One region of the Pseudomonas sp. GW822-FHT04C11 genome, then DNA from elsewhere that is predicted to be linked to it. Evidence: predicted binding sites of a transcription regulator. Region 1 holds the regulator's gene; each other region holds the start of a gene.
The links. Region 1 encodes sigma-54, which starts transcription at its own class of promoters, with help from an activator protein. Its sites were predicted from a motif close to ANTGGCATNNANNTTGCTNT; they were not measured.
Positions count from the first base shown of each region.

Region 1 (3,604 bases):
ACGGACTTCTTTACGATCGAGCATGCTGGCGATCTGGCGCAGCAGTTCCAGGTGCGCATCGGTAGCGGCTTGCGGGACCAGCAGAACGAATAGCAGGTCGACCGGAGCGCCGTCGATGGCGTCGAAATCTATAGGAGCGTCCAGGTGCATCAAGGCACTGATGGGCGACTCGCAACCTTTGAGGCGGCAGTGGGGGATGGCGATGCCGTTGCCAAAACCGGTGGAGCCGAGTTTTTCACGGGCGACCAGACTCTCGAAGACATCCTGCATGGCCAGACCCGGCACTTCGCGGGCGATCAGGTTGGCAATTTGTTCGAGGGCTTTCTTTTTACTGCCGCCCGGCACGTTCACCAAAGAACGGCCGGGGGTCAGGATGTTTTCAAGTCGGATCATGGGTTGGGAGTGTTAACGACCGGTCGCGCCCTGGAGGAGGCTCTGGGTCTTTTCCTTATGCTTTTTGAGTTGTTTATCCAGCTTGTCGGTCAGGGCGTCGATCGCGGCATACATGTCGTTATGCTCAGCGTTGGCGACCACTTCTCCACCGGGGATATGCAGCGTGGCTTCGATTTTCTGCAGCAGCTTCTCGACGGTCAACGTGACCTGCACATTGGTGATCTTGTCGAAATGCCTTTCTAATCGGTCGAGCTTTTCGCCGATGTAGATGCGCAGGGGTTCGGTCACTTCCAGTTGGTGTCCACTGATGTTGACTTGCATACAGCTTCTCCTTCGTTGCCAGTGCATAAGGCGGCAGGCTGGCTTGCCTGCCACTAGAGCGTGTCCGAAAAGCTTTCGAACACACCCTGGAACGCTATGGCGTAGCCCGTCACATCAACCGCTTGCGTTCGCTCGAAGGCGCGATCCCCAGGGACTCGCGGTACTTGGCGACGGTGCGGCGGGCCACCTGAATGCCTTGTGCCTCCAGTAAACCAGCGATCTTGCTGTCACTCAACGGCTTTTTCTGATTTTCCGCTGCAACCAGTTTTTTGATGATTGCGCGGATCGCTGTGGACGAGCATTCGCCGCCTTCAGAGGTGCTGACATGGCTGGAGAAAAAGTATTTCAGTTCATAAATACCGCGTGGGGTATGCATGAATTTTTGCGTGGTCACCCGTGAAATCGTCGACTCGTGCATGCCGACCGCTTCAGCGATGTCATGCAGGACCAAAGGCTTCATGGCCTCATCGCCGTACTCAAGGAAGCCGCGCTGGTGCTCGACGATCTGGGTAGCGACTTTCATCAGGGTTTCGTTGCGGCTTTGCAGGCTCTTGATGAACCAGCGCGCTTCCTGCAACTGATTGCGCATGAAGGTATTGTCGGCGCTGGTGTCGGCGCGACGGACGAAGCCGGCGTATTGCGGGTTGACGCGCAGGCGCGGAACCGACTCCTGGTTCAACTCCACCAGCCAGCGCTCGTTGTCTTTGCGCACGATGACGTCGGGAACGACGTACTCGGCTTCGCTGGACTCGATTTGCGAGCCTGGACGCGGATTCAGGCTTTGCACCAGTTCGATGACCTGGCGTAGCTCATCTTCCTTGAGCTTCATGCGGCGCATCAGTTGGCTGTAGTCGCGGCTGCCCAGCAGGTCGATGTAATCGATGACGAGGCGCTTGGCCTCAGCCAGCCAAGGGGTATTGGCTGGCAATTGGCGCAGTTGCAGCAACAGGCATTCGCTGAGGTTGCGTGCGCCGATACCGGCCGGCTCGAATTGCTGGATGCGATGCAGGACGGCTTCGATCTCGTCGAGCTCGATGTCCAGTTCCGGATCGAAGGCTTCGAGGATTTCCTCGAGGGTTTCGTCCAGGTAGCCCTGATTGTTGATGCAATCGATCAGGGTCACCGCGATCAGTCGATCGGTGTCGGACATCGGCGCCAGGTTCAATTGCCAGAGCAGATGACTCTGCAGGCTTTCGCCGGCGGAAGTGCGAGTGGTGAAGTCCCATTCGTCGTCATCGTTGCTCGGCAGGCTGCTGGCGCTGGTCTGGTAAACGTCTTCCCAGGCGGTGTCGACCGGCAGTTCGTTAGGGATGCGCTCATTCCAGTCGCCTTCCTCGAGGTTGTCTACCGTCGGCGCGGTTTCCTGGTAGGAGGGTTCCTGGATGTCGGTGTTGGGTTTCTGCTCGATATTGTCCGCCATCGGGTCGGCGTTATCGAAGTCGTCGCCTTCTTCCTGGCGTTCGAGCATTGGATTGGACTCCAGTGCCTCCTGGATTTCCTGTTGCAGGTCCAGGGTCGACAATTGGAGCAGGCGGATGGCCTGTTGCAGCTGCGGTGTCATCGTCAGCTGCTGGCCCATTCTCAAGACTAGCGATGGTTTCATGGCAGGGGCTTAACACCTTATTCGCCGGCGCACATGCGCCATCCACTACAGGGCGCCGGAGCGCCAAACATAAGCAAATTATATGCCTGAAACTGAAGTGTTTGCCTAGAGCGCTGTAACAATAAATACGTATAGTTTTATTGGGGCAAGCGCTCCGGCGACTGACCAGGCACCTCAGTGCTTACAGGCGGAACTCATGGCCCAGATACACTTCCTTGACCAGGTCATTGGCCAGGATGGTTTCGGCGTCGCCTTCGGCGATCAATTGACCGTCGTTGACGATGTAGGCGGTTTCGCAGATGTCCAGGGTTTCACGAACGTTGTGGTCCGTGATCAGCACGCCGATACCCTTGGCCTTGAGGTGATGAATGATCTGCTTGATGTCGCCCACCGAAATCGGGTCCACGCCGGCGAAAGGTTCGTCGAGCAGGATGAATTTCGGTGCCGTGGCCAGGGCGCGAGCGATTTCCACACGGCGACGTTCGCCACCGGAAAGGCTCATGCCGAGGTTGTCGCGGATATGGTTGATGTGGAATTCCTGCAACAGGCTTTCCAGCTCTTTGCGACGACCGGCCTTGTCGAGTTCCTTGCGGGTCTCGAGGATGGCCATGATGTTGTCGGCGACCGAGAGTTTGCGGAAGATCGACGCTTCTTGTGGCAGATAGCCGATACCCGCTCGTGCACGACCGTGCATTGGCTGGTGGCTGACGTCCAGGTCGTCGATCAGTACGCGCCCCTGATCGGCCTGGACCAGGCCCACGATCATGTAGAAGCAGGTTGTCTTGCCGGCACCGTTCGGGCCAAGCAGGCCGACGATCTGGCCGCTGTCGATCGACAGGCTGACGTCACGCACGACCTGGCGGCTCTTGTAGCTCTTGGCCAGATGCTGGGCTTTCAGAGTTGCCATTACTGGGCCTTCTGCTCGTCGGTTTTCTTTTTCGGCTGGATCACCATATCGACCCGTGGGCGCGGCGCAGTGACCGAGGCACCGGTAGCGCGGCCTGCGTTAGCAACCTGCTTGACGGTGTCGTAGACGATTTTCTCGCCTTCGGTGGTGTTGCCTTCGTTGATCACCTTGGCGCGGTCGATCAGTACGATGCGGTTTTGCGCGGCATGGTACTGGATAGTCACCCCGTAGCCCTGGACGGGTTTCGTGTCGGTCGGCTTTTGCAACTGCTCGAAATACGCCAGGTTGCCCACCGAGGTCACGACATCGATGTCGCCGGCCTTGGTGCGGGTGATGGTCACGGTGTTGCCTTTGATGATCATCGAGCCCTGGGTAATGAT
Region 1 covers NZ_JBXAMS010000016.1:18,174-21,777, forward strand. The annotation lists gene ptsN (PTS IIA-like nitrogen regulatory protein PtsN) at 1-393, opposite strand, end outside; gene hpf (ribosome hibernation-promoting factor, HPF/YfiA family) at 406-714, opposite strand; gene AC1RJ3_RS22835 (RNA polymerase factor sigma-54) at 824-2,317, opposite strand; gene lptB (LPS export ABC transporter ATP-binding protein) at 2,499-3,224, opposite strand; gene lptA (lipopolysaccharide transport periplasmic protein LptA) at 3,224-3,604, opposite strand, start outside.

Region 2 (3,604 bases), on a different contig from region 1:
CGAGGCAACACGGGCGCGTAGTAGGGGTCATTGGGCTTCGGCGTCGGACCGACGCAGCCCGCGAGCACGGCGATCCCACTCAATGCGAGAACAGATACAAAGCGATTCATGACCCTACCTCACGGTGTTGCAGGCGGCTGCATGCCGCCTCATAGACTTGATTACAGATTCTGCGTTACGAACGAGAGCATCTGGTCGGCGGTAGAAATCACCTTGGAGTTCATCTCGTAAGCGCGTTGAGTGGTGATCATGTTGACCATCTCTTCAACGGTGCTGACGTTGGAGGTTTCCAGGGTGTTCTGCAGCGTGGTACCAAAACCGTTCAGGCCCGGCGTACCGATTTGCGGCGCGCCACTGGCGGCGGTTTCCTGGAACAGGTTGTTGCCCATCGCCTGCAGACCGGCCGGGTTGATGAAGTCGGCGGTTTGCAGGTTGCCGATCACTTGCGCGGCAGCAGCGCCTGGAACGGTGATCGACACGGTGCCGTCACGACCGACGGTGAAGGTCTGTGCATTGTTCGGAATGACGATGGCGGGTTCCAGGGCAAAGCCGCTGGCGTTGACGATCTGGCCATTGGAGTCCAGGTGGAACGTACCGTCACGGGTGTAGGCGGTGGTGCCATCCGGCTGCAGGATCTGGAAGAAACCGCGACCGTCGACCGCCATGTCCAGCGGTTGGTCGGTGGTTTGCAGGCTACCGGCGGTGAAGTTTTTCTGAGTGCCGACAATGCGCACACCGGTACCCAATTGCAGACCCGACGGCAGTGCGCTGTCCTGGGTCGACTGGGCGCCTGGCTGACGCTTGATCTGGTACAACAAGTCCTGGAACTCGGCACGGTCACGCTTGAAACCCGTGGTCGATACGTTTGCCAGGTTGTTGGAAATAGTCGTCAGGTTGGTGTCCTGGGCGGACAGACCTGTTTTGGCAACCCATAGAGCCGGAAGCATTCAATTCTCCTCGTGCGCCTGTTTTACGGCGCGACGTTCTGATAATTAGCTGATCTGCAAGACCCGAGCCATGGCCTGGTCGTCGTCTTTGGCGGTGTTCATCATCTTGATGTGCAGCTCGAATTGCTTGGACAAGGCCAACACCGAGGTCATCTCTTCAACGGCATTGACGTTGCTCGACTCAAGGAAGCCCGACACCAGTTGCACATTGGCATCGACCGGTGCCGGCTTGCCGTCTGCGGTGTTGATCGAACCGTCCAGCCCCTTGGTCATGTTCTTGATGTCCGGGTTGACCAGCTTGATGCGGTCGATTTCTGCGATGACGCGCGGACCTTCACCCATTGACCGAATGCTGATGGTGCCGTCCTGGCCGACTTCGATTTTCTGCTCGGGCGGCACGGCAATCGGGCCACCGTTGCCCATGACCGGCATGCCGTTGCCGGCGCGCAACACGCCCAAGGCGTCGACATTCAGGCTGCCGGTGCGCACATAGCTTTCGCCACCGCTCGGATTCTGTACGGCAATCCAGCCGCTGCCCTGAACCGCTACATCGAGGTCGCGACCGGTTTCAATCATCGCGCCTGGAGAGAAGTCGGTGGCCGGACGTTCGGACAGGGCAAACGCTCGCGCCGGAAAGCTGTCGCCAAACACCGGCATCGACCGCGCCTGCTCCAGGTCTTTCTGAAAACCGTTGGTGGAGATGTTCGCCAGGTTGTTGGCATGAGCCTTTTGCGCCAGTGCGTTCTGGCTGGCGCCGGTCATTGCCACATAAAGGTACTTGTCCACAGTCTTTCCTCTGCATGTCGGACGTTTGCCGCCCACCGCTGTACTGTTGAGCCTCAAGCAATTTGCAGACCAACTTTCACGCAGGGGTTCGAAGCCCTATAAACAAAGGACTTGAGAGGAATTGGAGGAGAATGGGCAATGGCATCAAAGACGAAAAACCGGCGCGGTTATGCCGCTTACGGCAAGTGTCGGCCTTTTACACGCGACACATTCACCGTGGCGAGGGAGCTTGCTCCCGCTGGGCTGCAAAGCAGCCCCAAAAACAACAATGAAGTTCCAGCAGGCATTACCCGCCGACGGAAGTTGCGGCCGCTTCGCGCCCGAGCGGGAGCAAGCTCCCTCGCCACAAAGAGCCCGTCCATCACAGGCTATGCGCCCGGTTCTTTACCGACTTCGTATTCACGCAGTTTGTTGGCGATGGTGGTATGAGAAACCCCGAGGCGCTTGCCCAACAGGCGACTGCTCGGGTACTCGGAATACAACCGCTCCAGCACCGCCTTTTCGAAACGCCCGACAATCTCGTCCAGCCCGCCTTCCAGCGAGAAATCCCCCAGAGGCTGGCGCACGCCGTAATCCGGCAGGCGAATATGCTCCGCCTTGACCGTGCCGCCGTCACACAGCGAAACCGCCTGAAACAGCACGTTCTCCAACTGCCGGACATTGCCCGGCCAGTGGTAATGACTGAGCCGCTCCATCGCCGCCGGTGCCAGCTTCGGTAGTGGACAACCAATCTGCCGACTGGCCTGATCGAGAAAGTGCTCGACCAGCGGCGTCAGACCGTCGAGGCATTCACGCAGCGGCGGGATGTGCAGCGAAAGCACATTCAATCGATGGTAAAGATCCTGACGGAATTCACCGCTGGCACACAGTTCAGACAAATCGACCTGGGTGGCGCAGATCACCCGCACATCCAGGTAAACCTCTTCATCGCTGCCGACCCGGCGGAAGCAACCGTCCTGCAAGAACCGCAGCAATTTCACCTGCAAGCGCGGGCTCATTTCCCCGACACCATCGAGAAACAACGTACCGCCCGCCGTCAGTTCCAGCAGCCCGAGCTTGCCTTCGGCGCGCGCCCCTTCGAACGCCCCTGGGCCATAACCGAACAGCTCGGTCTCAGCCATCGATTCTGGTAACCCGGCACAGTTGAGCGCCATCAACGGCGACTGTCCACGCGGGCTGGCCAGATGGCAGGCGCGCGCCAACAGTTCTTTACCGGTGCCGGTCTCGCCCTCGATCAGCAGCGGCGCATCCAGTGGCGCCATGCGTCGCGCTTCACGCACCACCGCGGCCATGACCTTCGAACTCTGGAAAATGCTGTCGAAACCGCGCAACTCCTGCTTGCGCACGTTATAGATGCGTTCGCCGACCCGGTCCGCCCGGTGCAACGTCAGCACCGCACCAGCCATGGCCTCGCTGTCGTCATGCTCCGATTGCAACGGCGCGATATCGGCCAGGAACACGTCGCCCTTGACCTTGACCCGCAAGCCATTGATCCGCGATTTATTGGCGCGAACCAGCTCCGGCAGATCGAAGTCCTCGGCATACCGCGACAAGGGAATGCCCGGCACCTCGTCCACCCGCACCCCGAGCAATTGCGCGGCGGCACGGTTGGCCGCGACGATCGAGCCGCCCATGTCGATCGACAGCACCGGAAACTCCAGCGCGCCGAGCAAGGCGTTCAGCTCCATGTGCCGACGCTCGCTGGGCATCAGCCCTACGCGCTTGACGCCAAATACACCGGTGATGGCCTCGAACTTCGGACGCAGTGCCTGGAACTGAAGGTTGATCAGGTTCGGGCAATGCAGATAGATCGCGTTGCCATGCTCGCCGCCGACCTCACCCCGGGCGACGTTGATCCCGTACTCCACCAG
Region 2 covers NZ_JBXAMS010000012.1:38,132-41,735, reverse strand. The annotation lists gene flgH (flagellar basal body L-ring protein FlgH) at 1-110, opposite strand, end outside; gene flgG (flagellar basal-body rod protein FlgG) at 162-947, opposite strand; gene AC1RJ3_RS19370 (flagellar basal body rod protein FlgF) at 993-1,733, opposite strand; gene AC1RJ3_RS19365 (sigma-54-dependent transcriptional regulator) at 2,102-3,604, opposite strand, start outside.
Region 2: a site for sigma-54 is predicted at 1,788-1,807, ahead of AC1RJ3_RS19370 (flagellar basal body rod protein FlgF). Genes of this name have one in related genera too.

Region 3 (3,604 bases), on a different contig from region 1:
GCGTAGATTTTCGATCACTTGTGTATCTCGATCAGAGGATTCGGTGTGCTGACAAGTCTTGGCAGCGATTTACAGTAGAGTCAGGCCTTGCCGTTACAGCTTGACGGCGGCGTCGGGGGGCCGGTGACGCAGGCCACAGGCAAACAGCCCCGGGCTCTTAGCTCGGTCGATAAACGCGCACATTGGCATGCCCCTCACTGAGCAAATGGTGGGCATGCAGGCGACTCATCACGCCTTTGTCGCAATACAGCAGGTACTGGCGAGTAGGGTCCAGTTCCTTGAAACGAGCGTTCAGAGCATAAAACGGCATCGCTTGTACCTCGATGCCAGCAAGCTCCAGCGGGTCGTCTTCGGCGGCATCCGGGTGACGGATGTCGATGATGATCTGACCGGCCAGCGCCTCACTGACTTCTTCAACCTGCACATCCTGGCCCAATTCGTCGATCACCCGATCGATCGGCACCAGCTTGGCGTTCTCGAGCGCACGCTCGAGCACTGCCATATCGAATTCTTTCTCTTCATGCTCCACGCGCGGACGCTTGGCGTGGGTCTTGGGGTTCACCGAAATGACCCCGCAGTACTCCGGCATGTGCTTGGCGAAATCGGCGGTGCCGATTTCGTTGGCCAGGTCGATGATGTCCTGCTTGTGACTGGCGATCAGCGGACGCAACACCAGCTTGTCGGTCACGCAGTCGATCACGGACAGGTTCGGCAGCGTCTGGCTGGAAACCTGGGAAATCGCTTCGCCGGTGACCAGCGCCTCGATGTCCAGTCGATCAGCGATCCGGGACGCAGCGCGCAACATCATACGCTTCAATACTACGCCCATATGACTGTTATCGACTTTGCCGAGAATTTCTCCCAGCACTTCCTCGAACGGCACACTGACAAATAACACGCGCTGGGAGCTGCCGTACTTCTTCCAGATGAAATGCGCGACTTCCATTACGCCCAATTCGTGGGCACGCCCGCCGAGATTGAAGAAGCAGAAGTGGGCCATCAGCCCGCGGCGCATGATCTGGTAAGCCGCGACGGTGGAATCGAAACCGCCGGACATCAGCACCAGGGTCTGTTCCAGCGCGCCGAGCGGGTAGCCGCCGATGCTGTTGTGCTGGCTGTGAATCACGAACAACCGTTTGTCGCGAATTTCGATGCGAACTTCGATTTCAGGCTGTTTAAGCGAAATCCCGGCGGCGCCGCACTGACGACGCAGCTGGCTGCCGACGTATTTCTCGACGTCCATCGAGCTGAATTCGTGCTTGCCGGCACGCTTGCAGCGCACCGAAAAGATCTTCCCGGCCAGCGAATCACCATAGTGCTGCTTGCACTTGGCAACGATGTCGTCGAAGTCGCCCAGCGGGTACTCGTCGACCTGCAGGAAATGCGCGATGCCCGGCATGCAGCTCAGGCGCTCGGTCATGTCCTTCAAGGCCTTGGGGTCACTGACGTGCGTTTCCAGCTCGAGGTTGTCCCACACGCCGTTCACCACCACGGCCGGGTCCAGGTCGCGGAGCACAGCACGGATGTTCTTGGCCAATTGACGGATGAAACGCGTCCGTACCGGGCGGCTCTTGATGGTGATCTCGGGGAAGACTTTTACGATTAGTTTCATGAAAACAGCGCGCGCAGGGCCAGCCGAAAAAGGGGGGCGCGGATTATAGCGGAAATTGCTCAAGGTTTAACCAGTTAATGTGCAGATGGTTTTCAATGCACCAAAACAGGTCATTTTTGAAATTGAACGCTACATTAAGGGGCGAGATTTCCTGTTTTAAAGCGCGTTACACCTTTATAAGCGTGATATTGGGGCAATAAACCCAAGTCGGGGCACTGGCATGCAATTTGCTCCCTTGTGAGGCAGGTTGCCAAGGCAGAGTATTCGCGCCGGCATCACCCACATTCTAAGGGCATCCATTACTAAGCCCGAAGCCACCCGGAGGACACTATGTCGAAGTCGGTTCAACTCATCAAAGATCATGACGTCAAGTGGATTGATCTGCGCTTCACGGACACAAAAGGCACTCAGCACCACGTGACCATGCCGGCTCGCGATGCGCTGGATGAAGCTTTCTTCGAAGAAGGCAAAATGTTCGACGGTTCCTCCATTGCTGGCTGGAAAGGCATCGAAGCTTCCGACATGATCCTGATGCCGGACGACACCACTGCCGTTCTGGACCCGTTCACCGAAGAGCCGACCCTGATCCTGGTTTGCGACGTGATCGAGCCTTCGACCATGCAAGGCTATGACCGTGACCCACGTGCCATCGCCAAGCGCGCCGAGGAATACCTGAAGTCCACCGGTATCGGCGACACCGTTTTCGTCGGTCCAGAGCCTGAGTTCTTCATCTTCGACGAAGTGAAGTTCAAGTCCGACATCTCCGGCTCGATGTTCAAGATCTACTCCGAACAAGGTTCGTGGATGTCCGACCAGGACGTGGAAGGCGGCAACAAAGGCCACCGTCCAGGCGTCAAAGGCGGCTACTTCCCGGTTCCGCCGTTCGACCATGACCACGAAATCCGTACCTCCATGTGCAACGCCATGGAAGAAATGGGCCTGGTCATCGAAGTTCACCACCACGAAGTGGCGACTGCCGGCCAGAACGAAATCGGTGTGAAGTTCAACACCCTGGTCGCCAAGGCTGACGAAGTTCAGACCCTGAAGTACTGCGTACACAACGTTGCCGATGCATACGGCCGCACCGCGACCTTCATGCCTAAGCCGCTGTACGGCGACAACGGTTCGGGTATGCACGTTCACCTGTCCATCGCCAAAGATGGCAAGAACACCTTCGCTGGCGAAGGTTATGCCGGCCTGTCCGACACCGCCCTGTACTTCATCGGCGGCATCATCAAGCACGGTAAGGCCCTGAACGGCTTCACCAACCCGTCGACCAACTCCTACAAGCGTCTGGTCCCAGGCTTCGAAGCTCCAGTAATGCTGGCTTACTCGGCTCGCAACCGTTCCGCTTCTATCCGTATTCCTTACGTGTCGAGTCCTCGCGCTCGCCGTATCGAAGCACGCTTCCCGGATCCGGCAGCCAACCCATACCTGGGCTTCGCTGCACTGTTGATGGCTGGCCTGGACGGCATCCAGAACAAGATCCACCCAGGCGATGCGGCTGACAAAAACCTGTACGACCTGCCGCCTGAAGAGGCGAAAGAGATCCCACAAGTTTGCGGCAGCCTGAAAGAAGCCCTGGAAGAGCTGGACAAAGGTCGTGCGTTCCTGACCAAAGGCGGCGTTTTCAGCGACGACTTCATCGACGCTTACATCGCCCTGAAAAGCGAAGAAGAAATCAAAGTACGCACCTTCGTACACCCACTGGAATACGAGCTGTACTACAGCTGCTGATCCAGTAACGCCCGCGCAAGCGGCGTAACAAAAAAGAGGCCTCCTTCGGGAGGCCTTTTTTGTGGGCGAACACTTATTATCAGGCCTACTGTTATAGGCATCATGCCCTTCCACGGAATGAAGAAGAGACGTCCCATGTACCTACGCTTGAGCCTTGCACTGTTCACCGTCCTGCTCGCCAACACTGCCTGCGCTGCCACCACTGCCACTCATGCTCCAGCTCCAACCCCGGCACCCGCGGCCCTCGCCCCGCTG
Region 3 covers NZ_JBXAMS010000001.1:48,257-51,860, reverse strand. The annotation lists gene typA (translational GTPase TypA) at 1-18, opposite strand, end outside; gene thiI (tRNA uracil 4-sulfurtransferase ThiI) at 158-1,612, opposite strand; gene glnA (glutamate--ammonia ligase) at 1,943-3,349, shown strand; gene AC1RJ3_RS00280 (chorismate mutase) at 3,485-3,604, shown strand, end outside.
Region 3: a site for sigma-54 is predicted at 1,827-1,846, ahead of glnA (glutamate--ammonia ligase). Genes of this name have one in related genera too.

Region 4 (3,604 bases), on a different contig from region 1:
ATTAGCCTCATCATCCAGTGAAAGGCTGATCATAGCGAGCTTTGGTCAATGAACACGGGAATTACATCGTGTTACTTATGGCCTTAGCATCATTATCGTTACGTCCTTATGACAAAACGATCATTCCCTCGATGTGACGCATTGGTTAGAACTCAACACAGGTTGACGCCGCAACGACGTCAACACCTTGGCTCGTGACGCCGGCAGCGAGCCACCAACGGCAGAAATTTTTCTGCCTGACCTCAATCGAGGTCGACGCGACAAATACAGTCAACAAGTGAGGGAAACACCCTATGAGAAGACTTAAGCGTGATCCGTTGGAAAGAGCATTTTTGCGCGGATATCAATATGGCGTTGGTGGAAAATCCCGTGAGCTTTGCCCCTTTACTCTACCGTCGGTACGCCAAGCCTGGATCAACGGCTGGCGAGAAGGACGCGGCGACAACTGGGACGGTATGACCGGCACTGCGGGAATCCATAGACTCAACGAACTTCACGCCGTCGGCTAAAACAGGGCACACACTCCGACACGAAAATCTGAACAGGTAACGACTTAACCACGCACGTCCTCTCCGGACGGCGGGCTTCGGCCCAAGGGCTCCTTCGAGGAGCCCTTTTTTATTCCTGCAATCAACTCAAAACCAACGATGAAATACTGTGTGGCGAGGGAGCTTGCTCCCGCTGGGCAGCGAAGCGGCCCCTATCCAGACACCGCGTTATTCCTGATGCACCGCATTTGCTGATTTTAGGGCCGCTTCGCGCCCCAGCGGGAGCAAGCTCCCTCGCCACAAAGGCCTCTCGCCACGTGGGTTGGGGTTATCTCAGGGCGGCGATGGCATCCACCGATTCGCGAATCAACGCAGGGCCTTTGTAAATGAAGCCAGAGTAGAGCTGCACCAGACTGGCGCCCGCAGCGATTTTCTCAGCCGCGTGCTTGCCTTCGGTAATACCGCCCACCGCGATGATCGGCAAACGCCCGGCCAACTCGGCTGCCAACACCTTGACCGTGTGAGTGCTCTTGTCGCGCACCGGAGCGCCGGACAAGCCGCCCGCCTCGTCACCGTATTCCATGCCTTCGACGCCTACGCGGCTCAGGGTGGTGTTGGTCGCAATTACCGCGTCCATCCCGGTGTCGATCAGCGCTTGTGCCACCTGAACGGTTTCTTCGTCAGTCATGTCCGGTGCAATCTTGATCGCCAGCGGTACACGCTTGCCGTGGCGTTGAGCCAGATCTTCCTGACGCTGACGCAAGGCTTCGAGCAGTTGCTTGAGCGAATCGCCAAACTGCAGGCTGCGCAGGCCCGGAGTGTTCGGCGAGCTGACGTTGACCGTTACATAACTGGCGTGGGCGTAGACCTTGTCCAGGCAGATCAGGTAGTCATCGACCGCACGCTCAACCGGCGTGTCGAAGTTCTTGCCGATGTTGATCCCCAGCACGCCCTTGTATTTGGCCGCTGCCACACGCGCCAGCAGATGATCGACGCCGAGGTTGTTGAATCCCATGCGGTTGATGATCGCCTCGGCTTGCGGCAAGCGGAAAATCCGTGGCTTGGGATTGCCCGGTTGCGGACGCGGGGTGATGGTGCCGATTTCAACGAAGCCAAAACCCAATTGCGCAAACCCGTCGATGGCCGCCCCGTTCTTGTCCAGACCGGCCGCCAGCCCCACCGGGTTTGGAAAGTCCAGGCCCATGACATTCACTGGCAACTGCGCTGGCGCCTTGCACAGCAAGCCATTGAGACCCAAACGCCCACCTGCGCCGATCAGGTCCAGGGACAGATCGTGGGAGGTTTCCGGGGAGAGTTTGAACAACAGTTGGCGGGCCAGGGTATACATGGGCGGATTTGACTCGGTTGGCGGCGAAATAAGGCGGCGATTATAGCCGTGCATCGGGGTCGCAAGCGAGGTGCGTGATGAAATCAGCCATCAGTGGCATATGCCTTGCACTGGTACTCACATCGGCACCCATGCCAATGGCGGGATGCGTGCCAGGTAACGATTAAAAAGGACAACGGCGTCGTCACCTGGCCTGGTTTGCACTTGGGGCCTGGGTACGGCGCTTTTTTCATGCAAGGTGCTTATGTGATGACTGAACCTGAAGCAGGACCGCTGGCCTGGGTCAATGGCAGCGATGCCCCGGAAAAGACCGCGATCAACCTCGGTTTCATGGCCCTGAGCGACTGCGCATCCGTGGTGGTTGCGGCGACTCAGGGCTTCGCCCAACCCTACGGGTTGACCCTGAACCTAAAGCGCCAGTCGTCGTGGGCCAACCTGCGGGACAAACTGGTCAGCGGCGAACTGGATGCCGCCCACAGCCTCTATGGTTTGATCTATGCGGTGCATCTGGGCATCGGCGGCGTCGCCGCGACGGACATGGCCGTGCTGATGGGGCTGAATCAGAACGGCCAGAGCATCAACCTTTCTCATGGCCTGCAAGCGCTGGGCGTGACCGGTCCTGAAGCGCTGGAACGTCACGTGCACCAAAGTCGCCCAAAACTCACCTTCGCCCAGACCTTCCCCACTGGCACCCACGCCACGTGGTTGTATTACTGGCTGGCGAGCCAGGGCATCCATCCGTTGCAGGATGTCGACAGCGTCGTGGTGCCACCGCCACAAATGGTCGCGCACTTGCAGGCCGGACGGATCGACGGTTTCTGCGTCGGCGAACCCTGGAGCGCCAGTGCGGTGAAGCAGAACCTCGGCTTCACCCTGGCGACAAGCCAGACCATCTGGCCCGACCACCCGGAAAAAGTCCTCGGCTGCACCCGCACCTTCGTCGAGCAATACCCGAACACCGCACGGGCACTGGTCATGGCAATCCTGGAGGCCAGCCGCTTCATTGAACAAAGCACGGAAAACCGCCGCAGCACCGCGCAACTATTGAGTGCTGCCGAATACCTGGATGCACCGCTCGACTGCATCGAACCGCGCTTGCTGGGCGATTATGCCGACGGCCTGGGCAATCGCTGGCAGGACCCTCACGCGCTGCGCTTCCATGGCGGCGGCGACGTCAACCTGCCGTACCTTTCCGATGGCATGTGGTTCATGACTCAATTCCGGCGTTGGGGCTTGCTGCGCGAAGACCCGGACTATCTGCAGGTGGCGCGTCAGGTCCAGCAACTTGGTGTCTATCGCGATGCCGCCAGTGCGCTGGGCATCGCGGCCCGGGATCAGGAAATGCGCAGCAGCCAGTTGATCGACGGTAAAATATGGAATGGCTCGGACCCGGCGGCGTATGCCCGCAGCTTCAAGCTGCACGCCATGGCCGACACCCCCGCTCTTCTCGCCCGCCGCTGACAGGAGGCTGCAAATATGTTGCGTATCCTGCTGATCAACGACACCGCGAAAAAGGTCGGGCGGCTCAAGGCCGCGCTGACCGAAGCCGGGTTTGAGGTGATCGATGAGTCAGGCCTGACCGTCGACCTGCCTGCGCGCGTCGAAACGGTGCGTCCGGACGTGATCCTGATCGATACCGAGTCACCGAGCCGCGATGTGCTGGAGCAAGTGGTGCTGGTCAGCCGCGACCAGCCACGGCCCATCGTGATGTTCACCGACGAACACGACCCGGACGTGATGCGCCAGGCGATCAAGTCCGGCGTCAGTG
Region 4 covers NZ_JBXAMS010000017.1:45,550-49,153, reverse strand. The annotation lists gene rmf (ribosome modulation factor) at 294-509, shown strand; gene AC1RJ3_RS23730 (quinone-dependent dihydroorotate dehydrogenase) at 817-1,836, opposite strand; gene AC1RJ3_RS23725 (CmpA/NrtA family ABC transporter substrate-binding protein) at 2,086-3,297, shown strand; gene AC1RJ3_RS23720 (ANTAR domain-containing response regulator) at 3,313-3,604, shown strand, end outside.
Region 4: a site for sigma-54 is predicted at 1,929-1,948, ahead of AC1RJ3_RS23725 (CmpA/NrtA family ABC transporter substrate-binding protein). Genes of this name have one in related genera too.